4 regions of the Bifidobacterium sp. LCP19S3_E9 genome follow, and region 1 is predicted to be linked to each of the others. Evidence: riboswitches for the same ligand, from Rfam matches in the RefSeq annotation. Region 1 holds a riboswitch; each other region holds the start of a gene.
What was found. A riboswitch is a leader RNA that binds a small molecule or an ion and turns the genes downstream of it on or off. The one in region 1 is predicted to bind thiamine pyrophosphate.

Region 2: linked by a shared signal. The riboswitch ahead of ACTQYB_RS00960 (hydroxyethylthiazole kinase) and the one ahead of thiD (bifunctional hydroxymethylpyrimidine kinase/phosphomethylpyrimidine kinase) in region 1 are both predicted to bind thiamine pyrophosphate.
Region 3: linked by a shared signal. The riboswitch ahead of ACTQYB_RS02990 (TenA family protein) and the one ahead of thiD (bifunctional hydroxymethylpyrimidine kinase/phosphomethylpyrimidine kinase) in region 1 are both predicted to bind thiamine pyrophosphate.
Region 4: linked by a shared signal. The riboswitch ahead of ACTQYB_RS05950 (ECF transporter S component) and the one ahead of thiD (bifunctional hydroxymethylpyrimidine kinase/phosphomethylpyrimidine kinase) in region 1 are both predicted to bind thiamine pyrophosphate.

What each region holds. Positions count from the first base shown of each region.
Region 1 covers NZ_JBQKEV010000001.1:82,606-90,408, forward strand. The annotation lists gene miaB (tRNA (N6-isopentenyl adenosine(37)-C2)-methylthiotransferase MiaB) at 1-1,199, opposite strand, end outside; gene ACTQYB_RS00335 (GTP pyrophosphokinase) at 1,347-2,030, shown strand; gene thiD (bifunctional hydroxymethylpyrimidine kinase/phosphomethylpyrimidine kinase) at 2,180-3,817, opposite strand; TPP riboswitch at 3,809-3,898, opposite strand; gene ACTQYB_RS00345 (DMT family transporter) at 3,970-4,932, shown strand; gene ACTQYB_RS00350 (Bax inhibitor-1/YccA family protein) at 4,952-5,818, shown strand; gene ACTQYB_RS00355 (hypothetical protein) at 5,929-7,803, opposite strand, start outside.
Region 2 covers NZ_JBQKEV010000001.1:241,221-249,023, forward strand. The annotation lists gene pilM (pilus assembly protein PilM) at 1-1,014, opposite strand, end outside; gene ACTQYB_RS00925 (prepilin peptidase) at 1,132-2,022, opposite strand; gene ACTQYB_RS00930 (hypothetical protein) at 2,285-2,680, opposite strand; gene ACTQYB_RS00935 (PulJ/GspJ family protein) at 2,664-3,206, opposite strand; gene ACTQYB_RS00940 (hypothetical protein) at 3,232-3,495, opposite strand; gene ACTQYB_RS00945 (type IV pilus modification PilV family protein) at 3,434-4,000, opposite strand; gene ACTQYB_RS00950 (hypothetical protein) at 3,981-4,424, opposite strand; partial or broken gene ACTQYB_RS00955 (ABC transporter permease) at 4,537-4,731, opposite strand; TPP riboswitch at 5,160-5,267, shown strand; gene ACTQYB_RS00960 (hydroxyethylthiazole kinase) at 5,257-6,249, shown strand; gene thiC (phosphomethylpyrimidine synthase ThiC) at 6,525-7,803, shown strand, end outside.
Region 3 covers NZ_JBQKEV010000004.1:31,095-38,897, reverse strand. The annotation lists gene ACTQYB_RS03000 (MFS transporter) at 1-402, shown strand, start outside; gene ACTQYB_RS02995 (helix-turn-helix domain-containing protein) at 483-1,283, opposite strand; gene ACTQYB_RS02990 (TenA family protein) at 1,606-2,394, opposite strand; TPP riboswitch at 2,436-2,544, opposite strand; gene ACTQYB_RS02985 (pyridoxamine 5'-phosphate oxidase family protein) at 3,098-3,676, shown strand; gene ACTQYB_RS02980 (DEAD/DEAH box helicase) at 3,993-7,736, opposite strand.
Region 4 covers NZ_JBQKEV010000009.1:34,215-42,017, forward strand. The annotation lists gene ACTQYB_RS05940 (ABC transporter ATP-binding protein) at 1-152, shown strand, start outside; gene ACTQYB_RS05945 (hypothetical protein) at 179-1,300, shown strand; TPP riboswitch at 2,166-2,276, shown strand; gene ACTQYB_RS05950 (ECF transporter S component) at 2,309-2,938, shown strand; gene ACTQYB_RS05955 (ECF transporter S component) at 3,155-3,859, shown strand; gene ACTQYB_RS05960 (ATP-binding cassette domain-containing protein) at 4,066-6,636, shown strand; gene ACTQYB_RS05965 (hypothetical protein) at 6,985-7,698, shown strand; gene ACTQYB_RS05970 (TIGR01440 family protein) at 7,751-7,803, opposite strand, start outside.

The sequences.
Region 1 (7,803 bases):
ATCCGTTGCTGAAGAGCGAGCAGACGGTCGAAGCGCTCCTGGACAACCTGCTTGGGAATCTGTTCCATCGCGGCGGCCGGGGTGCCCGGGCGAGGCGAATATTCGAAAGTGAAGGCGGTCGAGAACCGCGCCTGTTCGACCACGTCGAGCGTGCGCTGAAAATCCTCCTCGGTCTCCCCGGGGAATCCGACGATGATGTCGGTGGAGATACGGGCGTCAGGCATCGCCTCCCTTACTTTGGACAGGATGGTCAAGAACCGTTCCGTACGGTACGAACGCCGCATGGCGCGCAGTACACGATCGGAGCCCGATTGCAACGGCATGTGCAGCTGGTGCATGACGTTCGGCGTCTGGGCCATCGCGTCGATGACATCGTCGGTGAATGCGGCGGGGTGCGGCGAGGTGAACCGAACGCGCTCCAGCCCCTCGACCTGTCCGCAGGCACGCAACAGCTTGGAAAACGCATACCGGTCCCCCATCCCGTAGCCGTACGAGTTGACGTTCTGCCCCAACAGTGTCACCTCTTTGGCGCCGTTGGCCACGCACTCGCGCACCTCGGCGAGCACATCGCCCGGGCGCCGGTCATGCTCGCGGCCGCGGGTGGTCGGCACGATGCAGAAGGTGCACGTGTTGTTGCACCCCACCGAAATCGACACCCACGAGGAGATACGCGAGGAACGGGCAGCCGGCAACTGGCTCGGGAAATAAGTCAGGTCGTTGGCGACATCGATCTGCGGCTCGCCGGTCGCGCGCGCTTGGTCAAGCAGACGCGGAAGTGAGGCAATGCTTTTCGTACCGAACACCGCATCGACCCACGGGGTCCGTTTGGCGATGCGCTCGCGGTCCAGCTGGGCCATGCACCCGCCGATTGCGATCTGCACGCGCGGATTCGCATGCTTGTAGCGCGCCCAGCGTCCGATGGTGCCGTACATGCGTTCGGCGGCGTTCTCCCGCACCGCGCAGGTGTTCATGACCACAAGATCGAAATCATGCCGCGCGATCTGGCGTTCACTCGCCGGCACATACCCGTCCTGCTCCAGCACGCCTGCGATACGCTCGGAATCGTGCACATTCATCTGACAGCCGAGCGTATGAATATAGAACACACCCTTGCCGCGGCCGTCCGGCCGAACATTCCCCGACTGCCCGGCAGCCGGTCTCGAGGCGCGCTCCGCCTCGGTCATCATCGCTTCATCCATAACCGCCGATTGTATCGTCCGGTCGGCACACCGCCGGCGTGCCCGAACACCCGGCATGTCGCCGTGGAATCCGACACATCCGGGGACCTCACGCTATCATGGTCAATCGTGATACTTGACCGACATAACCGCATCAATATTGGAGAGATGAAAGCGCGGCTGGGCGATTTGAAACTCGGCGAACAGTTTCCCGCGGAGGAGATTACCGAATTCATCGACCTCATGCAGGTATATGAAGGCGCGATGTACGAAATCAGCACCAAGCTGGAAATCCTTGACAGCGAATTCCAAGTGCGATTCGCCCACAATCCGATCCATCATATGGAACGGCGATTGAAATCGGTGGATTCCATCCTCGGCAAATTGCAACGCAAATCACTGCCAATCAACACCCGGTCAATCAAAGACAACCTGTTCGATGTCGCCGGTATCCGCGTGATTTGCAACTACCGCGATGACGTGTACTCGGTTTCGAACTACCTGTCGGCGCAATCGGATATCCAGGTGCTGCGCGTCAAGGATTACATCAAGAACCCCAAGCAGAATGGCTATCGCAGTCTCCACGTGATTTACGCCGTGCCGGTATTCCTGTCCTCCGGGGCACATTACACGCCGGTCGAAGTGCAGTTCCGCACCATCGCGATGGATTACTGGGCGAGCCTTGAACACCAGTTGCGTTATAAATCCGATCTGCCCGACGCCAAACTCGCCGAACATTCGCAAACCCTGCTCGATTGCGCGCGTAGTCTGCAGAACATCGAAGCGCAAATGCAGGGCATTCACCGCGATATCACCGGAGCCCCACGTGTTGAGGAGGCTCCGCAGGCCTGACCTCTCGCGTCTTGCGCAGAATCCCGAAACATCTGGTGCACCCCGCTTGCCGACAAGGCGCACCAGATGTTCTTTCCCGGCGCAGAATGTCAATACCATCGTGGGGGCGCCGGACCCCTGGGCCTCAAGGCCTTGAGACCCCAAATATCCTAGAATCCCAGCGCAGGTCTGGTCAGTCCTTGTTCAAAGAAGCGGAATTCATGCTCCGACGAAACGAGCGCCGCATGCATCATATGCTCATATTCGTCAATCGATGCTTCGGCGGCCAGCCGGTCGCAGATCTGCACCTCGCGCAGCGTGCTCTCGGTGAATTCCGGGTCGGAGTACATGCGGATCCACTCGCCGAAGGGATGCGTGTCGACATCAATATGCTTGTTGCGCACCTGCTCGCGCATTTCCTTGCCCATCGCGGCGTACAGCCAGAAACACGGCATGACCACGGCGGCGAGCCGCGCATACGAACCGCTGTCAGCGACCCGATGCTCGTGTCCGATATAGGCTGCCGTCACTTCGGAACGGGAAACCGGCGACGGGTCGAATCCGTGCTTGACGAACCAGTCGTGGTGGAACATCACTTCAGAATCCACGCCACCGGACGCCGCCTGCGCGAAGAACACCCGCTCGTCCAGCCGGTCGGCGCGCGAGGAGGCAAGGGCGAGCAGCGATGTGTAATCCGTCAGATAGATATCGTCCTGATGCAGGTAGAACGCGAAGTCCTCCAATGACAGCGTGGCGTCCACCATGCTGGTGATGAAGCGCATGCCGTGAATCCGCTCGCGGATCGGCCGCACGCGGTTCCAATAGTCGGCGCTGAACCGCATACCGGTTGGCGCATGCCTCCACGTGAAATCGACAGGACCATGCCCTTTGCCGACATGCAGCCGGTCGGCGGCGGCAATCGCCCCGTTCATCCATGTCTTCGCGCGGCGAGCCGCCTGCTCCCACGTGTCGCATTGCGGGCGCAGCGCGGCGAGCGTGCTCGACAGGGTGTCCCCCGTACCGTGGACGTTGTGGGTGCGCACCGCACGGCCTTCGATACGCGTGGTGCGCACCTCGCCCTGCCCGTCGGACGGTTCGGCGAGGATGTCAGTGCTTGACGCGCCACCGGCGAGCGCGAGCGCACCGCCTTTGGCGTATACGGCGACGCCATAGCGCTTGCATACCTCGTGTGCCATGGATTCCAGCGTGTCGATATCCGCGGCCGGCTGGTCGGCGTCGGCGAGTGCGGCGAGTTCCGGCACATTCGGCGTGATGATGTCGGCCATGGGGATGATGTTGCGCAGGACCTGTTCGGCTTGCGGGGTGAGCAGGGCGTCACCGGATTTCGCGTACATGACCGGGTCGAGGACGACTACCGGTTTGGCGATGCCCTCGTCACAGTAATGCTGCTCCAATGCGGTCAGCCACCCTTTGACCGCTTCGACGAGTTCGGGGGTACCGAGCATACCGATTTTCATCGAGTCGATGATTGCGTCGTCGCTGACCGCATTGAGCTGTGTGACAAGGAAGTCCGGCTCCATGTTCACGATGCTGGTCACGCCCTGAGTGTTCTGTGCGAGGACGCTGGTCATGGCCGCATACCCGAACACTCCTTGTGCGGTGAACGCTTTCATGTCCGCCATAGTTCCGGCGCCGCCGATCGGGTCTGAGCCTTCGATGGACAGGACTCTCAGCCGGGATGGCGCGTCTGCTGCACACTCCCCCGCGGCCTCCAATTGCGCGAGCACCGCCATGGCACCGCTGGCATGTGGGGTTTCATTTGATTGCTGGTATTGTGGCTCACTCATGCCGGACATCCCTTCGCTAGTGCTGACTAGATCAGGTTCAACGGGTGTGTTCTCAGCCTGTCGGCACCCCGTGTCACCGGCAATCCACCATAGCCGACCCCACGGTCAATGCCGCCCTGCACACGTCCGCTCGGTTCGGATATGCTGGAATCATGCAAGAGAATGAGAAACGGCACCGTATCGTCGGCAGCTCGTTGTTGCTGCTGACATCCCTGATCTGGGGATTCGCCTTCGTCAGCCAAGTGCAGGGCATGCAATCGGTTTCCCCGATGTTCTTCAATGCGATCCGATTCACCTTGGGCGCTGTGTCGCTGGTGCCCGTGCTTGTCGTGATGTCAAGGATTCAGGCGGGGCGCGCGGCAACGCGGCAGTCCCCGAACGCCAGCCGCGGCACACTTGCGGTATGGTCTGCGGTGTGCGGGCTGATTTTGTGGGCCGGCGCCACCTCGCAGCAATACGGGGTCCAATTGAGCATGTCCGCCGGGCATTCCGGATTCGTGACCGCCTTGTATATCGTGCTGGTTCCTGTGCTAGGTTTCCTGTTCCTGCATCGGCGGATCCACATGCTCACCGTACTGGCGATTATTGTGTCGATAGTCGGGTTCTATCTGCTGTGCGTCACCGACTCCATCCGCACCATCAGTGTGGGCGATCTGGTGCTGCTGGCGAGCGCGGTGTTGTATGCCACGCATATTCTCGTCATTGATCGGGTGGGCGGCAGGCTCAATCCGATTGCATTGTCGCTTGGCCAGTATCTGGTGGTATCGCTGCTCAGCTGGGTGTCGACATTGGTGTTGCACCAGGTGGATTGGCAAGGTGCGTTGGCCTGTGCGGGCGCGCTCGCGTACGCGGGCATCATGTCGGTGGGCGTCGCGTATACGCTCCAGGTGGTTGGGCAACGGGTTGTCCCGCCTTCGCAGGCGTCGATGATTATGTCGTTGGAATCGTTCTTCTCAGCTGTCGGCGGAGCGCTGATTTTGCATGAGACGATGTCGGGACGCGGATATGTGGGCTGTGCCATGATTTTCCTCGGCACGATTCTCGCCCAGATTGATCCGGAACATCTGATCAGACGATTTTCTCCAGATGATTCCCAGCAAAAGACCATAGAATAATCGCAAGAAAGGAGCAATCATGACCTACGATCAGCAGCCCCAGAATCCTTCACCTCAACACATCCAATACCAGGCCGACGGACAGGGGCAGCCGCAGTATGGCCAGCCGACCGCGCAGCCACAGGCCGTCTACTATCAGTCCCCTGCCGGCGCCGGCGCGAGCGCAGGATATGCAGCCCCAGCTTCGGCCATTCCCGCCCAGGTCGCGTCAGTCACCGAACATGCGGAACGGACCTCAATGATCCGTGCCTACGCCGAAATGACTGCCGGTCTCGCGGTAACAGCCGTGGTGGCGGTGCTCACCCAGACCTTTGGACTGCTCAACAGCTTCCTGGCGGCCACCGGCAGTCTAGGATGGATTGGTCTGATGCTCGTGCAGATTGTCATGGCCATCGCCATTGGCAATCGTGCGATGAATCTCAAGGCGGGGGCCGCACGCGTGCTGTTCTACCTGTATGCCGCGTTGATGGGCTTCACGTTGAGCTCGATTTTCATGATTTACGACATTGGCTCGATTGGAACGGTTCTTGCGCTGTGCACCGGGTTCTTCTTCGTGCTGACCATGCTGTCGCTGACCATGCGTTCCAGTCTGTTGAAAGCCGGTCCCATTCTTCTGGCAGCGCTCATCACTTTGATTGTCGGCGAATTCTTCATCATGCTCGTCGCTCCGGGTTCGACCGGAATCATGGTGATTTCCGCGATCGGCGTGCTCATCTTCGCCGGGCTGACCATGTACGATGCGCAGAAAACCCGTGTCCTGTTCGCGCAGTATGCCGGACAGCCTGAAGCAATCAAGAGCCTGTCAATCGTATGCGCGTTGAATCTGTATCTTGATTTCGTGAATATGTTCCTGTATCTGCTGCGTCTGTTCGGCAGCCGCGACTAAGGATTGCCGTGCTGTGCGGTGCATACGTCGCACAGCACGTGTGATGATCGCATTCGGGCCCGGTCCCCTCATCAGGGACCGGGCCCGAATCATAGTCACGTGTGCATGCGTCAGCGCGTCGAGACGAAGGTCGGGAACACCTCGTCGATCACCGCCGCCCCTTTCTCCTGAGCGGACTGCGCATAATCGAAACGCAACGTGAGAATCGATTGCTGGGTGACGATCTCCTTCACGTATGTGATGGTGCCGTTCTCCGCATAACTGCACACCATGATGTCGCCGGACAGCAGATGGTAGGACACGCTGTGGCCGGAAGCGCAGGCGGAGTATTCGCTCGAAACCGTAGCACCAGTCGTATTCGATGCGCCGGAGACCTTGATGGTCATGCCGATTGAATCGTCGGTGAAGGTTCGTGTCGCGCCGTTATCGGTTTCCTCATGCCAGACGTAGCCGTCGGGGATGGACACCCGGTACCCCATCGCATCATTCGTGTACACGCCCGCCGGAGACGGTGTGGCGGCTGCGGATGGCGATGACGACGAAGCCGATGACGATGCCGATGCCCCAGCCGACGAGGATGCAGGCGCTGAGGCGCTAGCCGTAGCGCTCGCCGTTGGTTGGGTCGCCGATGTGCCATGATGGCGTGTCAGCGCGAACACGATACCCGCGCACACCAACAGCGCGACAACGACCACGATGATAATCGCGGTGCGCGCCGAGGTCGCGGTTTTGCCTGCTGCTGGCGATTCCGCCGAACGTGCGGCCTTGACACGGCTGCTTGCCGCATTCCGGTTTGTCTGCGGTGCTTCGCCGTTGGGCCGGTAGGCGGGCTGATTCGCGTCGGCGGGGATGGCGACGGTCGCTTCATTGCCGCCGGTGGGCTCCTCGGCGACAGGAAGCTGCCCGGTGGTGTCGGCTTCGTCAGATGGCAACGGCTCTTCCGCGCGCGCCTCTCCCTCGCCGGATTGCTCGAATGCAAACGGGAACTCATTCGTGGACTCGTAGATCGCCGCGGTGTGTTCCGTCATTTCAGCCGGTGGGATATTGTACGGCAACGGGCCGGTTTCCGTACCGATGGCATCGCGATCGATGACCTGGGTCGGTTCGTCGCTGCCAGACTCCTGTGCGTCGGGCGCCTGTGTGTCGGAGTATGGGACATCAGACGACGCATCGAATGACGGTGCATCGGATGGGGTTTCAACCCGCTCATCCGATGTCAGGTCATCATCCGGTTGCGCGGGTTGCGCGGCTGACACCTGTTCGATTGACGGGTGTTGCGCCGAAACGGGCGAAGAGGATTCCTCATCGTCTGGCGTATGACCGCTGGACGGGGAGATCTCCTTCCAATCCTGCGCGGTTTGCGCGGTTTCTATGGTTGCTGCGGCTTGCGGTTGGGGTTGTTCAGTCGTCCTGGAAGCCTTCGAGCTTTCCACCGCTTCCGGCTGCTCCGGTTGTTCCGTAATTTCCGGTTGTTCCGTGGCTTGCGATTGCTCCAAGACTTCCGCGGTGTCGGAGTTTCCCGCAAGGTCCGGGGTCTGTACGGTTTGTGGCTTTGTGCCCGCCTCACTCTGTGCAGTCGGCTCCTCCCCGCCTTCCGTATTGTCATCGTTCAAGTCCTGAACGGTATTCGGGGTATCACCCGTGCCGGGTATGTCGTTGCCGCCGGAAGCATCGGCTTCATCGGTGTGATTGGTGTGCTCGGCATCTGATACATCGTCGGCCGCGTTGTCAGCCTCGTCTGGGAATTGCGCAACCGGCTGACGGTCGGATTGCTGTTGCGACGACGTTGCGGATTGCCCTTCGGCATTGTCGGTGTTCAGACTCCAGATTCCTTCCGGCAGCGACGGGATTCCCCACGTGTCCGACGCCCAATCGAGCGCGAAATGGTAGTCCTTCTTCGCGGTTTCGGTCTGTGCAGGCTCCGCAGCCGACGTATCGGCTTCCCCTAAGACGGACAACCCCTGCCCCGCGCGGTCTGACGATTG
Region 2 (7,803 bases), 160 kb from region 1:
GCGGCGCGGCGCGGACTTTTCGCCTTTGCCGCTGTGGCTACCTTTGCTGAATGCGCTCATCGTGGCCTCTTTCCTAGTGCAAGCCCGAGGACCGCCGCATATTCGGGTCCGTGGACGTTGATGTTCTGCCGCTTGGCGTCCTCTCCGACGATGAAGTGGGTGAAGGGGTCGCCGATGGTGACGGTCTTGTTGGCGGAGCTGACGAGCACGGGTGGGAAGCCGGCGAGCATGGAGCCCGCTCCGACCAGGACGATATCGTCGGCCACCATTGCCGGGGTCGGTGTTGTACATGTTCAGGGTGTTACGAATACCGACAATCAGCTGTGCCGTGGTGTCACGGATGATTTCCTCGGCTTTTTCGAGTCGTTCATCGCCGACGACGTTCTGCAGGCTGATACGGTTCTTGATTTCGAGTGCGCCTTCGAACAGGATGTCGAGTGCCTTGGCCACGGCCTGAGTGATATCGTCTGCACCGGACGGTACGGCTCGCAGCGCGACCGGGTGCCCTTGCAAGAGGACGATGACATCGGTGCTGTTGGAACCGACATTGACGACAGCGATGGCCTTGTCGCGTGATTGGTCGCGGAAGATGCGTGCCAGCGAGAACGCGCCAACGTCCACGGACCGCACCGCGAATCCTGCATTCTGAATCGCCGTGGTGGTCCTCTCGACGCCGGTGTGCAAGGTCGCCACGACCATGCAGTGGAGCACGGCGCCTTGCGCCTGCTCTTCACGGGTGAGCGGCACGAAATCGATGATGGAATCGTCGACCGGCAGCGCGATGTAGTTCTTGACCTGGAACGGTAGGGTGTCGTGCAGTTCGGCGAGCGGCATCTCCGGGAAGGTCATTTCCCTGTAGACCACGCGACGGCTGGTGTAGACGAGCGCGAGATCCTTGGGGAATTTTGCGTTCTTGATAAGCCCCCTGAGCAGGCCGGTCACGGTCTGCGGGTCGACGACTTCACCGTCGACGACCGCGCCGGTCGGCAGGCCGATCGTGCGGTATTGCAGTATCTACGGCCGTTCCGTGTAGGGATTGGCGATGACGGCCGCGCGAATCGCGTCGTTCGGCAGCGACTGTGTCGTGATTGGCTTCATGGCTTTCTCCTTTTCCTTTCTCTTTCCTGTGGACTAGTTAAGCCCGCAAATCGTTAGGTACCAGTTGGCGATTGGCGCGCCTACGTAGATGCCGATCCACGCTCCGATGAGCATGTACGGCCCGAACGGGACTCCGCCTTTCATGTTGATGCGTTTGCGCGCCACCTGGATGAGCGCGAAGGCTCCCCCGACGATGAACGCTGCGGACGCCCCGACAATGAGCTGCCTCAAGCCGAGCCACCCGAGGATGAGCCCGACGATAACGGCGAGTTTCGCGTCGCCCAGCCCCATGCCGTTCGGCCAGATAAAACCGAGCAGTACGTAGAAGGCTGCGAGAGCGACCGCGCAGATGACGGCACGCAACAGTGGCGTCCATGAGCCGGTCCCCCATGAGGCAAGGGTGAGCAGGGCGAGTATCAGCAACATGGACGGGTACGTCATGATATCGAGGATGAGTTGCACGTCGATATCAATGAACGCGATGACGATGCTCAGCCATGCGAAGTAGATGGTGGCAGGGAGCAGCCACACCGGATACAGGTGGAGGGCCGGGCCGAGTACGGCGAGCATGGTCATGAACCCGCCGAGCAGTTCAACCAGCGGATATCGCCCGGAGATCGGCTCTTGGCAGTCACGGCATTTGCCGTGCAGCACCAGGTACGAGATGAGGGGTATGTTGTCGTGCCAACGAATCGGGGACTTGCAGTTGGGGCAGAAGCTCCGCTTTGGGTTGACCAGGCTGATGCCGTTGGGCACGCGCCAGATGACCACGTTGAGGAACGAACCGATAAAGCACCCGATCACGAACGCGACGACGGCCAGCACCACGGTGGTGACACCGTCGCCGTACGCGCTCGTGTCCAGATGCGGTACACCATAGCCGACCAGAACATCACCGGCGGCAAGGATGGAGGAAGTCAACACTACCGATCACCACTTCTAGTTCGCAGCGTCCACATACTTGCTGAATGCGTAGCTGATGGAGGCATTAGCCGTTACATTATACGAGGTACCGATTCCCGTCTTATCCGCTGAGCTATCCTTGTCAGGTGCGTCCAACGTTGTGGGTAATACTTTGCGCCAGTCGCATCGTACATAGCTCCTCGACACTTCTGCAGTTGAATCCTGGGATTTTTCTGGTTGTCCGGAAGCCCTTTCGTCTCTGTTAAGCATAGTGCTCTAGGGCTCAGCCAAGGTCGCTTCTCATCTGCCACGGATGAAGCAAGGACAAACGTGTAATTAAACTTTGCCTTTCCGGTTCGGCTCCTTCATCAGCGACCTTTTCATAACGATAGAAGGTTGCTCTATCGTCAGAAGTTGTATAATTGCCAAATTTGGTCACTAACTTCGAGCCTTCGCTCGTACCATTCACAACGAAACAATCAACACCTGTATTTGCTGTGAACATTAAATTAGTCTTGCTCGAAGCTGCTGATTGAGCCAAGCCCGTGGCGGTATCGATAACCGTTTCCCCGCCTTTTGCATAATCAGCATAGTCGTTTTGCCATGAATTATCACCTATGTTCTGCCAAGATTCGTCTCCAGATACTAGCGGGCACTGCGGCTCACTGGCACGCTGCATAGGTGATCGACGCTGAACCCGTGGCGCTTGACGCCGCAGAATTCCTCGAACTGAATGTCACCTGGGTATTCAATGTAACCAGTTTGCTACCCGAATACTGGCCGACACTCGCACTGGCCGCACCGGAATCATTGCCGGACGACGGCGCCGAATAAATCAACACCGTGTTCTTGTCGGCGGAACCGCTGCTGCCACCCGTCGTGGCATATCCAATCGAGTTGGAATACGTGACGAAACGCTCAAGCCGCTGGGTTGCCATCATTACCGTAGACGCCGATTGAGCACGCACCGCAGTCGAATTTGTAGACCGGAGGTACTGCATGACACTGGCAGTGAACACTGACGAGAACAAGAGGAATATACCGAGTGCCACCATGAGTTCCGTCAGAGAAACGCCCTTTTGCTTATCGGTGTTCCTCAGCTTGCGCCAACGAGATGCAAACTTTCCTGCTGATCCTTCATGCTTTGCATCACAAGATCCGCTTCGCATGCTTACTGTTGTCGCCGGCTGTCCAACATTGCTCATACCACTATCCATACTGTTCACCGCCTCACTTGCTCTTCAGGGTGTCGTCATTGCTGCCATCGAAAATCGCGGCAGTGCTGTACCAGCAAGTCTTGCCTTGATGCTGGCTGTCCGGCCAAGTGACGAGCACAACCACGCGGGGCATCGGCGAATAGGTCGGACTAGAAGCGGTACCAGTGTTGAACGGGCCGGTCGGGAACTTCGTGGCGTCCGTGATGGATGCTGCATCAACGGCTTTGTTGCCTTCGCCGACATATTTGTACGCACCGACAGCGCCGGATGAAGTCACCAGACCTTGCTTCGACGCGGACAGGCAGGAAGCCTCGGCAGACAGGCGATAACATTTGCCGACAACCGTGCATACGGTATACGTGGCGCCTTCCCTGCTGGTCGTTGGTCTCGACCTTGGCCTGGATCGCCGTGGCGCTCGGAGAATCATTCCACCCCAGATCCATGGTATCTGAAGCGTTCTCAATCACATTGAAATCGGTAGCCGCCTTGAGCGCCCCCTGCGCCCCCGACTTGGACATGCCCGACGTGAGCGTAGAGAAAATCGTGTTGCCTTCTTTGCCCTTCACGCTTTCCTGTACCCGCTCCATACCCGATTCGGCAAGACCAACCGCGATGGCACGCTGCTGGTGTGCGTAGGAAGAATGCACGGCGGTGACGGCGAACTGGGCAGCCGCCAGTCCGACGAGCGTCAACATGCCAATCGCCACGATGACCTCAACCATGGTGAAGCCGCGCTGCATACGTTTGAGCAGCGCCCGCCTCCTACCGTATGTATGGCCCACGGTTGTTCTCCTCTCTTATACCGGGCGTCAACCCGTGCCGGGAACTTGTTTTCTCTCTCGTTTTCCGTATTACCCTGCTGCCAGTCAATGACCGCCAGATAATAGGTGAGCCCCGCAAAGCCTCAACCCTGCAGGGCGAATTGATGTCACGGCTTATGCGGATACCATTCCAAAGCGCCTGTGGTGCTCTCGTGCTTGTATTCGGAATCACCCAAATCGCTGCCCCCTCGACGGTATAGCAATCACCGCCGTTGGTGTCGCTGTAGCTGATGGTCACCTTGATGGTGTTGTCTTTGGACACTGTAATGGGGATGCCGCTGATGGTGCCGCCGGCCTGCGTAAATGTGCATTCCTTGTCGCTGCATGTCGTCGAAGAATCATTGGTCTTCATCGTCAGCTTTTCGCCGTCTTTGAGCTTGGTCATGGCGGTGGCGATGGTCACCTGGGCGTTGTTGCACATCGTTCTGCACGGATGAACGCCATGCCGACTTACGCTGATTCAGATAAATAGGGACCGCCACCCATACGAAGAAGACCGCCGTCACCAGTTGAATGCTTTTTATTCCCCACTCGTATGGGACGCCGAGACGTGCGGGAATCGCGAACAACAGCCACCACAACGGCGGGTGTCCTTCGTAATGCGGGCGTACCAGCAAGAGATCATGCCATGAGCAGTCGCGGGCGATCAACCATGATTACGCCTCATCGAACCAAGGTTCGTGGAAGCACATCACCACGATGACAACGACTGCGTACACAGCCAACACGACCCATTGTCAACAACGCGACTGGCCGTTTTTCATCTTCACCGCCAGATGATGCATGAAGTCCTTCTCCTCTCAGTTTGCCCGGCCGTAGCGAGACGTGCGCGCCGCAACGTCGACCCCGATAGTGTGATCGCAATCCGAGCGAGACCGATCTACACCAACCACACATCCACGCCGGCGCAAGGCGACCGAAAGACAACCGTGTCAGTGTCCCGGGAGATTCAGTGCTGTCAGCAACGCCTGGAAAAGACCTACGTCATTCGGACTCGGCAGGACATACGTAACCTCTTAATATTATCCGGAACCCTGAACCTCAGCGGCGTGCAATCTGCACGCGCCAATCCGCCCCGAATCCACCCCGTGTCCTCGGGCGTCCATACGATGGCTCACATAATCCAATGCAGGGGAGCCTGCCGCAAGGCAAGGCTGAGAAAGGCACCGTGCCTGACCCTTAGAACCTGTTGGTTAGAACCAGCGTAGGGAGCAATGATGAACACAGACGCATCACCAGATATCACCGGCAGTACCAGCGCAGCCCTGAACGGAACACCGTTGCCAGCGGACGACCCCGAGCGCCAGCTGATTGCGAAGGCTGTGCGCGAGGTGAAGGACACCACGCCGCTCGCCCAATCATTCACGAACTTCGTGACCATCAACCTTGTCGCCAACGCGCAGCTCGCGGCAGGCGGCACCGCGGCGATGAGCTACCTGCCGGACGATATCATCGACACCGCGGCAATCGCCAAGGCCACCTACATCAACGTCGGCACCCTGCTGCCGTTTTTCAAGGACGCGCTCGGCAACATCGCGCGGTCGCTGCAAGCCATGCACCACCCGTGGGTGCTTGACCCCGTCGCCGCCGGCATCGGACGCACCCGTTCCGCCATTCTGTGGGCATTCCGCTCCGCTCCTCCGACCATCGTGCGGGGTAATGCTTCGGAAATCATCGCGTTAGCGGGAATCTGGGATCTCAACGTCCCATCCGCTGGTTCCGATACAGGAGCCAAGGAGGGAACCACACGACCGGCAGGCGTCGAAGCTGTCGATGACGTGGACAGCGCCACAAACGCCGCAATCGTGATGGCGCGATATTTGCGCAGCTACGCGCCAAATCACCGTGCCGCTGTCGCCGTGTCCGGCGCCACAGATCTTGTCACCGACGGAGACACCGTGTACCGGTTGCCCGGCGGCAGCTCGATGATGACGAAAATCACCGGTGCCGGATGCTCGCTCGGCGGGGTCACCGCCACCTATCTCGCCGTAGCCGATCCGCTTACCGCCGCGCTGGCTGCGAGCGCACTGTACAACCGTGCCTCCGAGCAGGCTGCGGAAGGCTGCACCGGACCAGGAAGCTTCCAAACCCGATTCCTTGACGCGCTGTGGAACGTCACCGCCGAAGACATCGCCGCATCGCCAATCATCGTGTCACATGTCCCTGCGTCGCAAAACAGCGTATCTCCAGACACCGCAGGCACGGCCTGACAAGTCGCAATCGAACCGCGCCAAGCATGTAGACGTTGCTCCATCGCCAAGGAAACACATCCGGCATGCCCGCAACGCCGTCGCGGTGAGACCAGCGGCGAGCAATGCATACGCAAACGTAATCATCCCATCGCCATATTTAGGTGAGATATCGCTGATATTGAGCGAATGAATCGTTTGCATAATATCAATGCATTCGGCAGTAAGCCCCAGCACGATACTTCAGAACTTCAGAACCAAGGGTCACAATCGGCCCAATAACAGAAAGAAACACCATGACCAACTACCCCTACGCCTCCATGCGGGACACCTTCGACTTGACCGCCTACTGCATCCTCGGGTCGCAAGATACCAAGGGACGCCCGATCGGCGATATCGTCGATGACGCGCTGCAAGGCGGCGCCACCTTCATCCAGCTGCGTGACAAAACCGCAGATGCCAAGCAACTGACCGAAACCGCACGGGATATCGCGCAGATCATCGAAGACAACGACAAGTCCGACACGGTCGCCTTCGTCATCGACGACCGTGTGGACGTCGTCTGGCAGTGCCGCAATCTGGGTATCAAGGTCGACGGCGTGCATATCGGGCAGGACGACATGGACCCGCGCGAGGCGCGACAGCTGCTCGGCGACGATGCCATCATCGGCCTGAGCGCGGAAACCGAAAGCCTCGTCAAACTCATCAACGAACTGCCGAGCGGCTGCATCGACTACATCGGCGCTGCGCCGCTGCATCCCTCCACCACCAAGCCTGATGCCATCGTCGTCGAGGATGACGGTAGCAAGCATTTCCTGAGCATCGACTTGATCAACACCATCTGTACTGCCAGCGATTATCCGGTCGTCATCGGCGGCGGTGTGACCCTCGCCGACATGCGCGATCTGGCTGCATCCAAGGCAGCCGGCTGGTTCGTAGTCTCGGCAATCGCCGGGGCTGAGGACCCGAAAGCCACCACCCAAGCGATGGTGGATGCGTGGCGCAGCGTACGCGGCAGCGGACATCACGGATACGCGGCGCGCACCATCTCGAGCGCACCGGCAGCGGGGACAACATCTGTGGGGGACGCCAATGAGGTGACGGACGGCAATCCGCCCGCCACCTCACTCAACCGTTTGCAATCCGGCCAGCCCGGTGGCTTCACCAACGCAAAAGCTGCAAAGGAAGCCGCACGACTCGCCAAACAGCAGCGCGTCGACATCGCCGCACGCGGCTGCACACAACGCGACAAGGCGCACATCCGCAAAACCGAGCGCATCCATTTCGAGAACGAATCAGGCAGCTACGACCTCGACGTGCCCTACACCGAAATCAAACTCTCCGACACCCCCGGCGTCGGCCCGAACCCGCCGTTCCACGATTACAACACCGAAGGTCCCTCATGCGACCCGAAAGAAGGGCTCGCGCCACTACGTCTCGACTGGATCCGCGACCGAGGGGACGTCGTCGAATACGAAGGCCGCGAGCGCAACCTCGCCGATGACGGCAAGCGCGCAGTCCAACGCGGCAAGGCGACCAAGGAATGGCGCGGCCGCAAACACAATCCGCTCAAGG
Region 3 (7,803 bases), on a different contig from region 1:
GTCATTCTGAGCATTTGGGGCGGTTTTAAGAAACGGCGGTACACCATCGGTCTTTCCGTTCTCCTGATGGGCGTTAGCAATATGCTCTCCGGGCTTTTGCCGCCAGACGCATTTCTTGTCTTTGTTGTGTGCTGTACTGTTATGGGAATTTCCGCTCCATTTTACGGTGTGCAAAATGCGATTTTTCAAGAAACGGTCAAACCAGAATATCTGGGGAGAGTTTTTTCTCTACTGACAAGCGCCGCTTCCCTCGCCATGCCGTTTGGCCTTGTCATTTCCGGGCCTCTGGCGGAGCGGCTGGGAGTTGAGAAATGGTTTGTCATTTGCGGAATTGGCATTATCATCGTTGCGCTTGCCGTATTTTTACTACCCGGTTTGAGAGAGATTGACAATACGCAATAATCAACTGCACCTTTTTCTATTACTAAACAAAATGCCTGGATGGTGGTTCTGAAAAACCAGAACCGCCGTTCAGGCATTTTTTATCTTCGTCCTCTCTGCGGTTTTGGATTCTTCAGCAAGTCGGATTTTTCCGCAATCTTTTTCAGCCACTTCCGTTCTTCTACTGACAGCTTCCTAAAATTCAGCTTGAGCCGTTTGCAGATAAACGCCAAGTACGCTTGTTCCGTGTCGCTGTCCTGGCTGACGATTTCACCAGCAGTTTCCAGCATTTCTTTTAGCGGGTTATCCTCTGGGACGCTGAAAAAATCGTCCTTGTGTGTTTCCCGCAGAGCAAGGGCAATCCCGTTTATGTCCCGTTGTATCACATAGCGGCAAAACTCGTCCTCATCAATATGGGCGGTGATAAGCTGTCTTAACTGCGTATCACTCATGCCAGGATTATGCTTTTTTATAACAGTTGCGCTCATCGTGTCCACTATGGCGTTTGCACCCTGCGCCTGTTTCAGTGCCGTTCCGTTCACATAGATTTCAAGGTCAGCCATCAGCCGGGGGAAATCCGGGTGCGCCGCCAGCTCACACAGCAGGGTATTGTCTATCCTCCCGCTTTTCAGCAGGTCAATCATTTCATCACTCAAACGCAGGTCTGCAAGATCGGCGTTTGGGTGATTTTTCATTTCAGACAGCCCCAGCAGATAATCAGCGGTCACACCGTAAAACTTCGCCAGCCGGATAAGGGCATAGTGGCTGATGTCCTTGAAGTCTTCCGTTTCGTAACTGCCCAGCGCAGACTTGGAAAGCCCGGTCTGCTCCGCAAGCTGCCCCAGCGTCAAGCCACGCTCCACACGTAGGTCTTTTAATCGCTCTTGTATGGATAAAGACATATTCACCCTCCTTGCTAGCTCAACGAAAGAGAAGCCGTTATGCTATGTACTATGCTCATAGCATAACGGCATAGGCATTTACAGTTTTATTTTGGAACTGTTGGAATTCCACAGTCCATACTTACGATTCAGGCAACGATGAACCCTCATAATGAAGATATGTCCCGGCAGGTACTACAGATAGCCGAGATGCACGTTTGCGATACCTCAGATACACAAGATACCGGCCTTGGAACAGCGTTGTCAGATGGTACGCCCAGTTGTTCGCTATCTCGCAAGTCCCGAAACACTCAACATGCGTCTCCACACGGCAAGCGAAACGTCACTCCCCCACCCCATACGCATACGAATCCTCGAAGAACGCGCGTTCGAGTCGGGCGACCTCGGGGAATACGGCGGCTTCCGGGCCGTCGACGCTCGCGTACCGGTTCACAAGCTCGATGAGATTGCCCACCCAGCAGCGGAACAGCTCACCCTCGTGCAATTCCACCCAACCGCGATGCGCCGGCACCTGCTGTACAACGCCCGCATCCACCGTGCGCTTGGCCCACGCCAGATACAGCCATTCCATCGCACACATCAGGCACAAGAGCTGGGCGAAACTGCCGGTCGCGGCAATCCGGTCAAGATACGCGCAATACTCACGGTTCGCCGGGGTTTGCGGCACGCTCGCCTGCTGGCGCTCATCCACCCCATACTCTTCCAAGAACCGCAGGAAATATGGTTTCTCCTGATTTGCGAAGAACTCGGCCTGCCGGTTGAGCATGTCGCGGATTTCCTGCGTCGGCGCCTGCGCGGTCAGTCGTTCCAGCGTCGGCTGCGTGAAGAACGTGAAATCCTGAATCAGATAGCTGATCAGCACGCTGTCAGGCAGCGTATCGTCAAGCAGTTCATTGACGAAACGCGAATTGATCGCCGCATTCCAGTCTTCGGCCGCAGCCAGATAGAACCGGTCCGCCACACTGCCGGGGGTCGCCCCGAGAAACGCGTAATCACCGCTGTTGCTCGCCGGAGCGAGCGGAACGTGCTTGGCTGCCGGTTCCCTTGTTTCAGTGGATTCCGCAGATGCGCCGGACTTGCCGGATTGACTGGTTTGAGCAATGTTCGGCATGATTGCCGTTCGAGAACCATGATTCGATTGAGCAGATGACGCCGCCATGACCATTCCTTTCCTTCGCCGGTATTGCCCGGACAGGTTCACAGGGTCTGCGCCTTGCGCACTCTCAGCCGCGGACCCGCCGCAGCTCCCCTAGGTTGCCCAGCCACCCTACCTCAGGCACCGGGACATACACGCACGAGTTCCGCCCCTATCATCGAGTTGAGCCGCCCCTGCGTTCCGGAATTCGCCCGTCATGCACCATCGTGCGCCCCTGCGGCATATCCCGGTCAGCATCACTATGCCCGTCTGTCAGCACGATTGCCGTCATCCCGCGCAATGTTCACTATTCCGCCGGATTCCGTCGGACGCCGCACCATCCGATACCAGCGCATCGAGAACCATTGAAAACGAGAACCAGCCTCATGCTCTGCGGCGTTCAATCATTGCGGCATATCACGTCGCGAGGTGCCCTACGTTCTATACTGCACTGTAACAACCGCCTGGATGCGCGTCCCGTACCGAATGCCGCTCGTATGCCACCGCATCACCATACTGTGAGGATTCCATGACCGATTCCGCTCTTCAACCGCAACAACACACGCCAACACCGCAGGATGCCGCGCCCGCCCCACTCAAGACGCCATTACCGCCATCTGGCTCTTTGCGCCGCGCGCCACATGTGCACGCCTCGACGACCCCCGGAGTGCATCGTCCGATGCGCCGAGCCGATCGCGAAGTACGCTCCCCACAGCAAATCAAGGATATTCTCGACGCGTGCGAAGTCGTGCGCGTCGCCTACCAGGACGCCGAAGGCCTGACCATCGTACCGATGAACTTCGGATACCGATTCACTCTCGAGCGATTCGCACACCCCGAAAACGACCTTCCGGTCAGCCTGTCGGAGGACGGGATACCGCTGCCGCCGGATTTCGGCGAGCTGCGGATTTTCCTGCATTCAGCGCACGAGGGACGAAAAATCGACGCCATCAGTGCAGCCGGCAACGCGCTTCCAGTCGCCTTTGAACTTGACTGCGACCATCAGGTGCATGAAGGCCGCACACCTTGCAACTGGTCGGCATCCTTCCGCTCGATCGTCGGCACGGGCACCGCGACGGTGATCACTGATCTGGATGAGAAAATCGCCGCCATGCAAGCCCTGATGAGCAAGCAGGCCGGTATGGATCACGTGCCGTTCACCGCACAGCAGATGGCAAGCGTCACGGTCTGGCAGGTTGTATCCACCAACTTCACCGGCAAAATCCACACCGTTCCGCGCCCGCACGGCGGTAAGTAATCGCCCTTGCGGCGTTTCCCGTCACTGCGTCCCCAACCTGCAATTTGGTATATCACAAACTAGTATATCGTAAGCTAATATATCGTGTGCTACTAATTTGATTCGTTGGGGCGCAAGGCGGAGTTGGGGCAGCTGCCGGCCAACCAGTCAAGACATCAGACTGCCAGTGTCCGCCCAACCGCGCCCAGCTGACCGGCGCCCGTTCAGACAATCCCTGGGCAACGCCCCACCAGAGCAATGCGCACCTGGGCGATTTCGCGGTAACACCCATTCGACCAGCGCTCGCCCGGGCAGCAAGGCAACAATCCCCGGCAACTCACCCGAGCAGCGCGAGCAGGTCGTCCTTGGTAAGCCGGCTGATGGCGCTGCCACCGGTCGTCGAGGCGTCATCAACGAACTTCGCCGCAAGATCGGATTTCGTACGCTGCAGGTTGATGATGCGCTCCTCGATTGTGTCCTTCGCCACAATCTGGTACACGTTCACATCCTGCGTCTGCCCGATGCGATGCGCACGGTCAGTCGCCTGGTTCTGCGCTGCGGCATTCCACCACGGGTCGGCATGCACAACCACGCAGGCACCGGTCAGGTTGAGACCCGTATTGCCGGCCTTGAGCGAAATGAGGAACACCGGGGTGTCGTCCTTGTTGAACTGGTTGACCAGCTCAAGCCGCTTCTTCTTCGGGGTTCCGCCGGTGATCACGTCATAGTCGATGCCGTTCTTGTGCAACCGCTTGCCGATCAAATGCAGATAACTGGTGAACTGCGAGAAAATCAGCATCTTCCGGCCCGCATCACGGCAGGATTCCACCAGCTCCTCGATGGCGTCAAGCTTGGCGGATTTCTTCCCGGCGTTCTCGTATACCAACCGCGGATCGCAGCAAATCTGCCGCAACCTGGTCAACTGGGCGAGCACCTTGATTTTCTCGGCGCCGGAATCGAAGTTCGTATCCCTGTTGATGGAAGCGCGCAACCGCTGCTCGAGCGCCGCATACAGTTTGCGCTGCTCGCCCTCCAGCTGGACGGTGATGACGTTCTCAATCTTGTCGGGCAGGTCGCCGAGTACGTCCTTCTTGAGACGGCGCAGAATGAACGGGCCGACAAACACCTGCAATCTGCGCTGCGCGATGGCGTCACCGCTGAGAATCGGCATTTCGAACCGACCGCGGAAATGCTTATAGCTGCCGAGCATCCCGGGCATGAGGAAATCGAAAATGCTCCACAATTCGGACAGTCGGTTCTCAATCGGCGTGCCGGTGAGCGCGAACCGATGCTTGGCCTGGATCGAACGCACCGCCTGCGAGGATTTCGTCGCGTGGTTCTTCACATATTGTGCCTCATCCAACGCCATGCACGTGAAGTTGATATCACGATAATCATCGATATCGCGCCGCAACAGATCATATGAAGTGACGAGCAGGTCATAATCGCGTGCACTGGCAAGAATCGCCCGACGTTCGTCCTTGCTTCCCGCGAGCGCAGCGACGTGCAGTTCCGGCGTGAATTTCTCCGCCTCAGCGACCCAGTTATAGACCAGAGAGGCCGGGCAGACAATCAGGTTCGGTCCGTTCTTGCGCGATTCGTCCAGCCGACTGAGCAGCATGGCGAGCATCTGCACGGTTTTGCCCAGACCCATTTCATCCGCAAGAATACCGCCGAAGCCCTTGTCGCACACCGCGTTGAGCCACCTGAAGCCCTCCGCCTGATAGGGACGAAGCACGGATTTCAGGCTTTCCGGCACCTCGTAGCGGTTCGGGTCGATGACCTTGAGGTTCTCGACATACTGGCAGAACCGCTGGTCCTTGTCCTCATCATCGGTTTGTCCGTCAAGATAGAAGGCTTGGAATGCCGGCACGTCCACGGCTCCATCGGCGAACTCGTCTCGGTCGATGCCCAGATCGTCGGCGACGGTGTCAAGCTTGCTGGTGTCCATACTGGCCAAGTTGACAAACCGTCCGTCGCGCAGGCGATGGAACCGTTTGCGCTGGCGGTAGCTGTTGAGCAGCTGCGGCACTTCGTCAGGGTCGACTTCGTCGGCGATCGGCGAGATTTCCACCAAATCGGATCGCATGGACAGCCCGATTTTGATGATCGGGGACGGCATGGATGTCACCCCGTCGAACGCCGGTGTTGAGTACACGGTCCCCAGTCCGCGCAATACCGGCAGTCCTTCGGTCAGCAGACGGTAGATTCCCTCGTCGTCATCTTCGGATAGCCGCGCAACCGGGCCATCGGGGCGCGGGAAGTAATGCAGCAGCGCTTCGACCACAAGCCGTTCGGTGGTCGTGTCGCGCACCACGCCGTCATGTGCGCCGTTGCCGTTGAAGATATGGAATCGCCGGTCACCGTACCGGGCTTGGGCATCGCACGTGATACCGTCGCGGTCGCGGTCGAAATACAGTTCGATATTGCACGGCTGTTGGATGGTGGCGAGCAGTTTCGCCGGGATATCGGCGATCAGGCCATGCAATGACTCTGGCCGATCATGCTGCGGGTCGCTGTTCGGGTTGGTGTCGCCCGGCGTGCCGTATGCGGCAGGTCCAGTCGGCTCGTCAGATACCGGCGTCTCATGTGTTGTCTCGGTATGCGGATTGCCAGCGGAACCGTCGGTATCGGTGGCATCTGCGAGGCCCGCGGGACCGGCGATATCGTCGTCATCATCCGTTTCCTGCTGCACCGGCACGCCGTCAATCGCGCCGACCGTCAGCTGCGGGAGCACTGTGCGGCTGAATGCGTTCAAATCACGGGAGCTGACATACTGCTCGGTCTCGCAATCCTCCCCGCACAGCGCCATCGCAAGCTGTGCGCGCCGCGCCAACTGCGGTGAACACCGGAAAATCATCGGCAGGCCGTCGGTGCTCGACGAGTACCATTCGCGGTTCGCCCCGATCGCGGAGCCGACGATCACATATGAGGAGGGATGCCCGTCAATCATCGCAATCACGCAGGCGGTATGCGTAATCGTGTATCCGCCATCGGGCTCGGGAGTGATGCGCAACCCGAAATCAGGGTCGGCGCCGACGACACGCATGGATCGCGCGTTGGCGAAAGTCGTGTTGAGCCCCACCACACCCACGGCTTCCCCGGTATCGACGAACAAGCCGAGCAGCTCCGCCAATTCGTCGTCGGCCACCGCGTATCCGTCGCCCGACGCACTATGCGGGAACGAATAGAACATCGCGTTGCTCAGGCTTTCCCTGACCTGCACGGCACGATCGAGAATGTCAAGCATCTTGCGGGACTGCTCGTCGAAGGTGTCGCGGGTATGGACGAACGCGAGCTTCTGCCCGTACTGGAAGTACCCCTGGTTGCGCACCGAATCAAGCAACTGGGGGATGCTGTTGACGACATAGCTGAGTCTGAGCGACGGGACGTTGAGTTTAAGCCGGATCGAAGCCCCGGATACCCGCGCGGATTTCGCAAACGCAAGTTCCAGATGCACGCTGCCGATCGGCAGATGGCGGCTGCTTTGCACAGATGTCGGCACCCCGCCGTTCTTCTCCGCGGCGTTGACCTGCTTAAGCAATTCAAGCTGCCGGTTTTTCGCGTCATCGGCTTGGCGGCGCTCCTCGCTGAACATGAAGCGCTCCAGCAGCGGGGATGTAGTGCGATGCTGGCGTCCGCCACGGGAAGAGGCGTCCCCCTTGACGGTGAATGACGAGGAATCCTCGTTGTATGCGATGATCAACGCCAGCACATGCTTGCAAATGCCGCCGAATCTGCTGAACGCCGGGCAGGTGCATGACGAATCGGTGAAATCCGAGCGATCCTCGTCAATATGCGTGCTCACATCGTAATCGCTCAGGAAGTTCTCAGTGCTGTGGACCGTCGCATGAAGCGTTTCACCGTCATCCGTGTAAGTGCAGGTAAAATCACGCATCCGATTGCCGGAAAGGACGTCAAACGCACGATAATACGCGGATCCCCCTCGCCGCTTCAGCTTGGATTCAGGAACGACCTCATCGCGCGCGCCATACGAGGAACCGGGTTCTGCGCCGAAATCACGAGGCGCGTCATACCCGCTGCCGCCTCGTCCCCCATATACCGCTGCATGCCAGTCCATGACCACCATCCTTCATCAAGCACTCATTCCATCGTAACGCAAGACGGGCGGGAACACACATCAGCAT
Region 4 (7,803 bases), on a different contig from region 1:
TCGGTGCTGAAAACGCGGATGGGGACGCGGGTGAGAGCGCTGCTGCACGTGTGGACGGGCGTGCTGCTGGGAGCGCAGACGGAAGCATTGCAGGAAGTGTTGCCGGAAGCGATGCTGGAAGTGCTGCCGGAAGCGAGGGGGTTAGATCATGAATCTCCGGTCAATCTGTTCCGAAGCCGTGCGGAACATCAGCGCGGGGACCACGCGGGCAGCATGGTTTTTCCTCGTCATGCTCATCACCGGTGCGCTTCTTGGCGGGTACGAAGCCATGTCCATCGTGCAGCTCGAACAGGAAGCGATCACGCGCATCAGTTCGGACGCCGATACGAAAGCCTTCATCGGCGCAAGCGTCGACGGCCAAGCGTGCGACGGGCTCGAAATGGTCCACAACGGGCCAAGCCTTGCAGGAGCGGCCCGTGCTGCCGAAAGCATCACCGCGTCCTCGACGCCCGGCATGGAACTGCCCGCGTACGAAGTGACCCCGGGATTCATCAAACTGCTTGCATCCGGGCAGAAAACGGCGAACGCGGCATCGTCGTCTGCGTCCTCGTCTGCGCAACAGGGGGCGACATCAACGCAACAGGAAGTGAACGAGACCGCTGACACCTCGGGAATATGGATTTCAACCGACGTCTCGCATGATTTCGGACTGGTTAAAGGCAGCGTCATGCAAACCAACCGTGGCGATATGACCATCGCCGGCGTATTCTCCTGGCCCAACGACGGCCGCGACACCAGATTCGCCTATGCGGCGATGATCCCGGTTTCGGCATCCTCCGGCGAATTCACCGAATGCTGGGCGAAGCAGTGGCCGGTCAGCGAACAGACCAACGACCTGCTGTATTCCACGGCGATCGTTTCGGGAACAGGCGGAAACACGACGGTCGCGCAGGTCAACAAATCCTTCGACTCCCGGTACAATGCGTACTCCAGCTATAAGAACCGCATGACGGTATGGCTGCCGTACGTTTCGCTAGCGGTCGGAGTGATTGCCGGGGTGATTTCCGTGCGGCGCAGGCGACTGGAATACGCGGGAGCCTTGCACGTAGGGCAGACCAAAGGCGCCCAACTGCTCGAAATGATCCTGGAGACGCTCATCTGGGCGGGGCTGGCGACCATAGCGTGCCTGGCGTTGCTGTGTGCCTACTGCTGGCGTATGTCCACCGACGGCTGGATGAACATCTTCATCGCCGCCTGCCGAATCTCCGCAACCGGGTTCGCTGGAGCGATGGCCGCGACATTCCTCGCCGGGCTCAGCGTGCGGGAGTCCCAGCTGCTGCGGTTCTTCAAGAGCCGGTAGGGTTGGGGATTTGAGTGTGCGGGTTAGGTGCGGCAGGTGGGTACGCGGCGTGCGCTAGATAGGCGACTATCTCCGGTTTTCTGCGCGGTTGAGGGAGCAGGAACGCCGAGATAGCGCGGTTTATACGGTAAGTTGCGCGAGATGAGGTCGGTGTTGGCGGTTGCTACGTGGCGTGGTTTGCGGGCTGTGGGAGATAGCTGCGTATCTGCGTGTTGCCAGTGCGGGGACGGCATAGGTTACTTGAGATGGCGCAGCTAATGTGGAATATTGTTTGAGTCGATGGCGTAGATGGCTGGGCCCGTATTGTGCGGGTTGCAGGGAACTGGAAATGCGCGTGTATCTCTGAGGCGCTGTTGCTGGATGAGTAATGGGCATAGGGGATGGTGAGATGGGCATGAGATTTTCGTGAGTTCATCGCGTATGGGACTGGCTCAATTCAACTGGAATCGCGTGGATTGAAAGATTGTTGTGTATCCGCGAGTTGCCGGTGTCGGGCGGGCGCGGGGCATGGGGGATGGCGCAGTAGTTTCGTCATGTTGTCTGGGTTGGGGATGTATGTGCCGTGATCTGTGTGGCGTGGGTTGCAGGAAGTCCGGGATACGCGTGCATCTGCGGTTTGCTGGTGCGGGGGTAATGCGGGTTGTTGGAGATAGCGCGGTTTGTGCGGGAAGTTGTGTGAGATGGGGGTGGGGTTGGTGGTTCCTGCATGGCGTTGCTCGCGGGGTGCCGGAGATGGCTATGCATCTTCGGGTGGCCGGTGCCGGGCGAGTACAGAATATCCGAGATGCGGGCATATCGTGGGGCCGCCGTGCCGGTATGGGGATGATATGGGAATCATGCAAAATCATGGGGTGCCCCTAGACTGAACAACCGACACGGGGGCTTGGCTGAACGCCAGGCTGAGATGGGGGTTTCCTCCGACCGAATGAACGTGAACCGGGCAATGCCGGCGCACGGACGTCGCTCTTCCCGTGCCTGAGAACAACCGTTCAAGAAAGGCACATCATTATGACACAAGCCGCGAATACCGCAGCATCATCCACAGTGAATCTCAAGTGGCGCGTTGTCGACATCGCCGTTGCATCGGTGATCGGCGTGGCCAGCGCACTGATTTATTGGCTGGTCGCCCTGCTGACCGCCGCACCTTGGACCGCACTGGACGCAATCGTCCCCGGTCTGCCCGGCCTGTTCAACGGACTGTGGCTGTTCGCCGGGCCCTTGGCCGCCATCATCGTGCGTAAGCCGGGCGCCGCAGTGTATGCGGAGATCGTCGCCGGCATTCTTGAAGCGTTGATGGGCAACATGTGGGGCGGTCTCGCCACATTCCTGATCGCTTTGGTGCAGGGCGTGTGCGCGGAGCTTGCGTTCGCGATTGTGCGTTACCGCAAGTGGACCCTGCCGGTTGCCGCCCTGTCCGGCGCGCTGTCGGGGGTCGGATGCTGGGCGTACAGCTTCATCGAAAACCTTCAGGGCATCAATCTTGCCGGGTCGTACGGCATTGTCTACCTGATCACCACTGTGGTGTCTGGCCTGTTGATCGCCGGCATCCTCATGTGGTACCTGTACCGTGCGATCGCGCGGACGGGTGCGCTCGACAAGTTCGCGTCAGGGCGTGAGGTGCGCGGTATCAGCGCCTGAGAGACAACACCGTCTGAAATCACCGTCTGACAGCACCATCTGAAAGCGTCAGCGTCTGAAACCCCGGGGCTTGCGGCGGAGCGCCGATACGGCTTCGCAAGTCAGTGGCATAAGACCCGCCACCAGTATGGGCGGGCGGTTTCGGGATCATTGCAGCGATATACCACCCTGTGCCGGGCATCATCGAAATCCGGCATCGCATAGGAAGACATGAATATGAGCAACAACTCTTCGAACGCATCCAACGCATCCAACACATCCGTCGCCACATCGACATCTACTGGCAATTTGGCAACCGTTCAACCCGAGGCGACCCCGGTCGCAGCGGGTCGCCCCAGCCTGAGATGGCGTGTCGTAGATATCGCCGTCGCGTCGGTGATCGGCGTGGCCAGCGCACTGATTTTCTGGCTGGTGTCCCTGATTTACTCACTGGGCGTCGGCGACCTGATCGGTCTGGTCATGCCCGGATTCCAAGGCATCTACAACGGTTTGTGGCTGTTCGCCGGCCCCTTGGCGGCGGTCATCATGCGCAAGCCCGGCGCCGCCACGTACGCGGAACTGCTCGGCGGGGTCATCGAAAGCCTGATGGGCAACCAGTGGACGGGCATGGACACGTTCAGCACATCGCTGATGCAGGGCGCGTTCGCCGAACTTGCGTTCCTCATTGTGCTGTACCGCGTGTGGAACGTGCCGATCACCATGCTGTCCGGTGCATTCGCGGGTGTCGCCGTGTGGCTGCATGACATTTTCATGCGCGGCCAGGCGTTCACCGGGCAGTACATCACCATCTATCTGGTCACGTCGGTGATTTCTGGCATCGTGTTCGCCGGTATCGTAGTGTGGTACTTGTATCGGGCGATCGCACGGACCGGTGCGCTCGATAAGTTCGCGTCCGGACGCGAGGCACGGGCTGCAGCCTGAATAACCGCGAGGCGATGAGTCTCGCTCCAAACGCCGGCACTTCGACGGAACTGTTCAAGTGCACGGCAGAACAGTATGGCAGTATAGCCCGGCAAGCATGGGTGGAACCGCGATCCGGCGGACGGCAGTTCGCGATACAGTAGCGAACGGCGACAGAACAACGGTTCCACGCCAGCGCATTCGAAGACGGCAGGACACAGGACGCGATGAAGTCAAGCGAACACAACAACAACACGATGACGGCAGGATCGATGCAACCGACATCGGTATCGACACAACCGGCACGCCTCGAATTCCATGATTGGGGTTACCGGCATGCTTCACGCCGCCACTTCGCCGTCCGCGGCCTCAACCTGAGCATTGAACCCGGCCAGCGCGTACTGCTGCTTGGGGCTTCCGGCATAGGGAAATCTACCATTCTCGAAGGCGCGGCCGGATTGCTCGGCGGCGATATCGAAAGCGTGAACACCGCCGCTAACGGCACGACCAGCACCATTGACGCGGATGGCGGGTTGACCGAGGGGAGCGTCACTGTTGACGGCACGCCCGTCAGTCAGGCCAGGGGACGCGTCGGCCTCGTATTGCAGGACCCGGATGCGCAGGCGATTTTCGAACGGCTTGGTGACAATGTCGCCTTCGGTCCGGAAAATCTCAACGTGCCGCGCGAAGCGATCTGGCAGCGCGTCCGCGACAGTCTCGACGCGGTCGGCATGCACGGTATCCAGCTTGACCGTTCCACCATGCACTTAAGCGGCGGGCAAATGCAGCGCCTCGCCCTCGCCGGAGCGCTCGCCATGCAGCCCGGCGTCCTGCTGTTGGACGAGCCCACCGCCAACCTCGATTCGGACGGTGTAGACCAGATCGTCGGCGCGGTACGTAATGTGCTCGACAGTACGCACGCGACCATGATGCTCGTCGAACACCGAGCGGAACCTTGGATTGACATGATCGACAGGGTCATCGTTCTCGGATTGCAAGACAGCCAGCCCGCGGGCGGGGCCGGGGAAACAGAGGAATCCGGCGGGCAGAACGAACCAGATAACGCCACCGTCATCACCCAGCAAGGCGATGAAGCCGAATTAGGCCGCCATGGCGACCAACGTACGGTGATTATCGCCGACGGCACCCCGGACGAGATCTTCTCCGACCGCACCATCGATTTCGCCGGCCTCGGCATCTGGCTGCCCAAACGCTACCAACGCCCCGAAGACGCCATCACCCGCATCTACACCGACAGCGAACCCGAATATGATCCGGCGACTGGTACCGGCGAGCCGATCCTGACCACCAGCGGCCTGAGCATCGGGCACAGTGAAGACGCCATCGCACGCGACATCAACCTCGCATTCAAACCCGGGCAAATCACCGCGCTCGTCGGAGCGAACGGCGCCGGAAAATCCACGCTCTCCCTGACCCTCGCCGGCCTGCTCAAACCGCTCGAAGGCTCCGTTAACGCCAGCCGCGAACTCGCCGGGAACGCGCACGGCACCCAGCCAATCAACTGGAAATCAACCGAACTCGCCTCCCGCATCTCCTACGTTTTCCAAAACCCCGAGCACCAGTTCGCCCGAGGCAGCGTCATCGACGAAGTCATGCTCGGACCGCTGCGCACCGGCATCGCACCCGACGAAGCCCGCCGCCGCGCGCACGACCTGCTCGAACGCTTCAACCTCAGCCGGTACGAGAACGTCAACCCGTACACGCTGTCCGGAGGCGAAAAACGCCGGCTCACCGTGGCCGCAGCGCTCGCCGCCGCCCCACGCGTGCTCATCCTTGACGAACCGACGTTCGGGCAGGACCGCCGCACTTGGATGCAGATCGTCCACCTCATCCACGGGCTGCGCGGCGACGGCGTCAGCATCATCGTCGTCACCCACGACCATGAGCTCGTCACCGCGCTCGGCGCACGCGTCATCGAACTCATCCCGCAAGGCGGGCAAGGCCAATGGGATGACGAGCAGACCATCCGCGTCAGCCCGGTCAACGAACGTCACGAACAGCCGCGAGCCTCCAGCAGGTCAAGCGTCATCGCATCCATCAACCCCGCCTACCGGCTCTTCGGCGCTCTGCTTGCCTCGCTGCCGCTTATTTTCAGCCTCGACTGGGTGTCCGCATGCACCGCGCTCATCGTCGAATTCCTGGCGCTCGCTTGTCTCGGGCTCAAACCGTTGCGGGTCGTCAAATCCACGTGGCCGGTATTCATCGGGGCGCCAGGTTCGGCGCTCGCCGTACTGCTGTACGGCAAACAGGGGGGAGCCGTCTGGTGGCATTGGGGCATGATCACCGTCAGTGAACGGTCGGCGTGGCTTGCATTGGCTACCGGACTGCGCATTCTGGCGGTGGGTATTCCCGCGATTATTTTGGTGTTGGGCATTGATGCGACCGAGCTGGCGGACGCGTTCAGCCAGATTCTGCATTTACCGGACCGATTCGTCTATGGCGGGCTCGCCGGTATGCGCCTGTTTTCCGTGCTACGCGACGACTGGGCGGCACTTACCGCCTCACGCCGTTCGCGTGGGATCGGCGACGACAATGCGTTCAAGGCGTTCTTCCCGCAGGCGTTCGCGTTGCTGGTGTTGTCCATCAGGCGTTCGACCACCTTGGCGACTGCGATGGAGGCGCGTGGATTCGGCGGCGATGGGCCTCGCAGCCACGCGCGTGTCAGCACGAGCGGGATGCGCGACCGGGTGTTCCTCGTGTGCTGCTTCGCGGTGCCGATGATCGCGCTCGCGGTGTCGGTGTGGTTTGGTGCGTTCAGTTTCTTTGGCGGCAGGTGAGTGCGGTCGCGGCGGTAGCGCGCGGTTTTCGCTTTTGATATTGTCCACATGTTGGGACACAGAAAAAACGTCAAACGTTTGACGAATGTTTTCTGATGGTTTTCTGCGTGACGTTGCAGATGTTGCGTGCGTGACGGGGGTATGGTCGTGCTGACGGGGGAGTTGGTGAACCGTTTGCAGCTTGGTTTCCGTTGGGTTGAGAGGAGTGTGCCGTGGCGAAAGCTGACGTACGTGAGGCAGATGTTTTTCCAACGCTCATAATCGGGACCCAGACACAATCCAAATCATCAAAATGAAAGAAGGGATGATGACGAACCAACGAACGGTTGGCCGGCGTATGCAAAGCCGATGCCCAAGCCGACTTTGCAAGACAGAATTTATTTCGCGCGGGTGCGTAAGAAGAAGCAGCGCGACCTGTTGCACGGCCTGGCTGTGGCGGAAGGGCCGTTCTATGCGCGTCTTGAGCGGAAGTGTTCAATCAACGGCGTTGTCCAGGTCAGTGAGATGGCGAATCCGGTGGCGCTCATCGCTGCGTACGCCGCGCAGTATGCGGCAGTGTACTCGGGTGTGCCTTCGGGTTTGCGTCTTGACACGGTGATGGGTTCCGATGGCAGCCGTTGGGTGATGGGCCCCGCGTTGGACCAGTATCTGCTCAATATGCAGGATTACAGCGTGGCTGGTCTCGTGCAGTTCGGGTATCGAAACGTCTACCCGGATGGCGCTGATCTTGACATTCAAGGCATTGCCGACACCGTTGTCGGTTCAATGGTCGGTAATGGGTCGCATCAGATTTTTGGCGGAAGCTGGACGACCAAGGTTGCGCATGGCAATCAGCTATGGGATATGTGGAAGCCGTCTATTCGCATGGTGTGCAGCAATCCGAAAGAAGCGGTGATTCTGTTCTCATGCCTGATGGTTGATTTCCTACGTCATATCCAGACGAACGGCGAGTGTACCGCTACCGATGTGCGTGAGAATTATCGCACGATGCTCACGCAGACGATATTCATGTCCACTGTTGACTTCGGGCTACTTGGCAAGGCGACCGGGGCGGCCGAATAGTCACGGGCTTGCGGGCTTCCCGACACAGCCCGTGACTGGAGGCCGTCAGGGCCTACATCAGCTTTTCGTCGTAGATCGCGCGGCTGCCGCCGATGTACTTGGGGC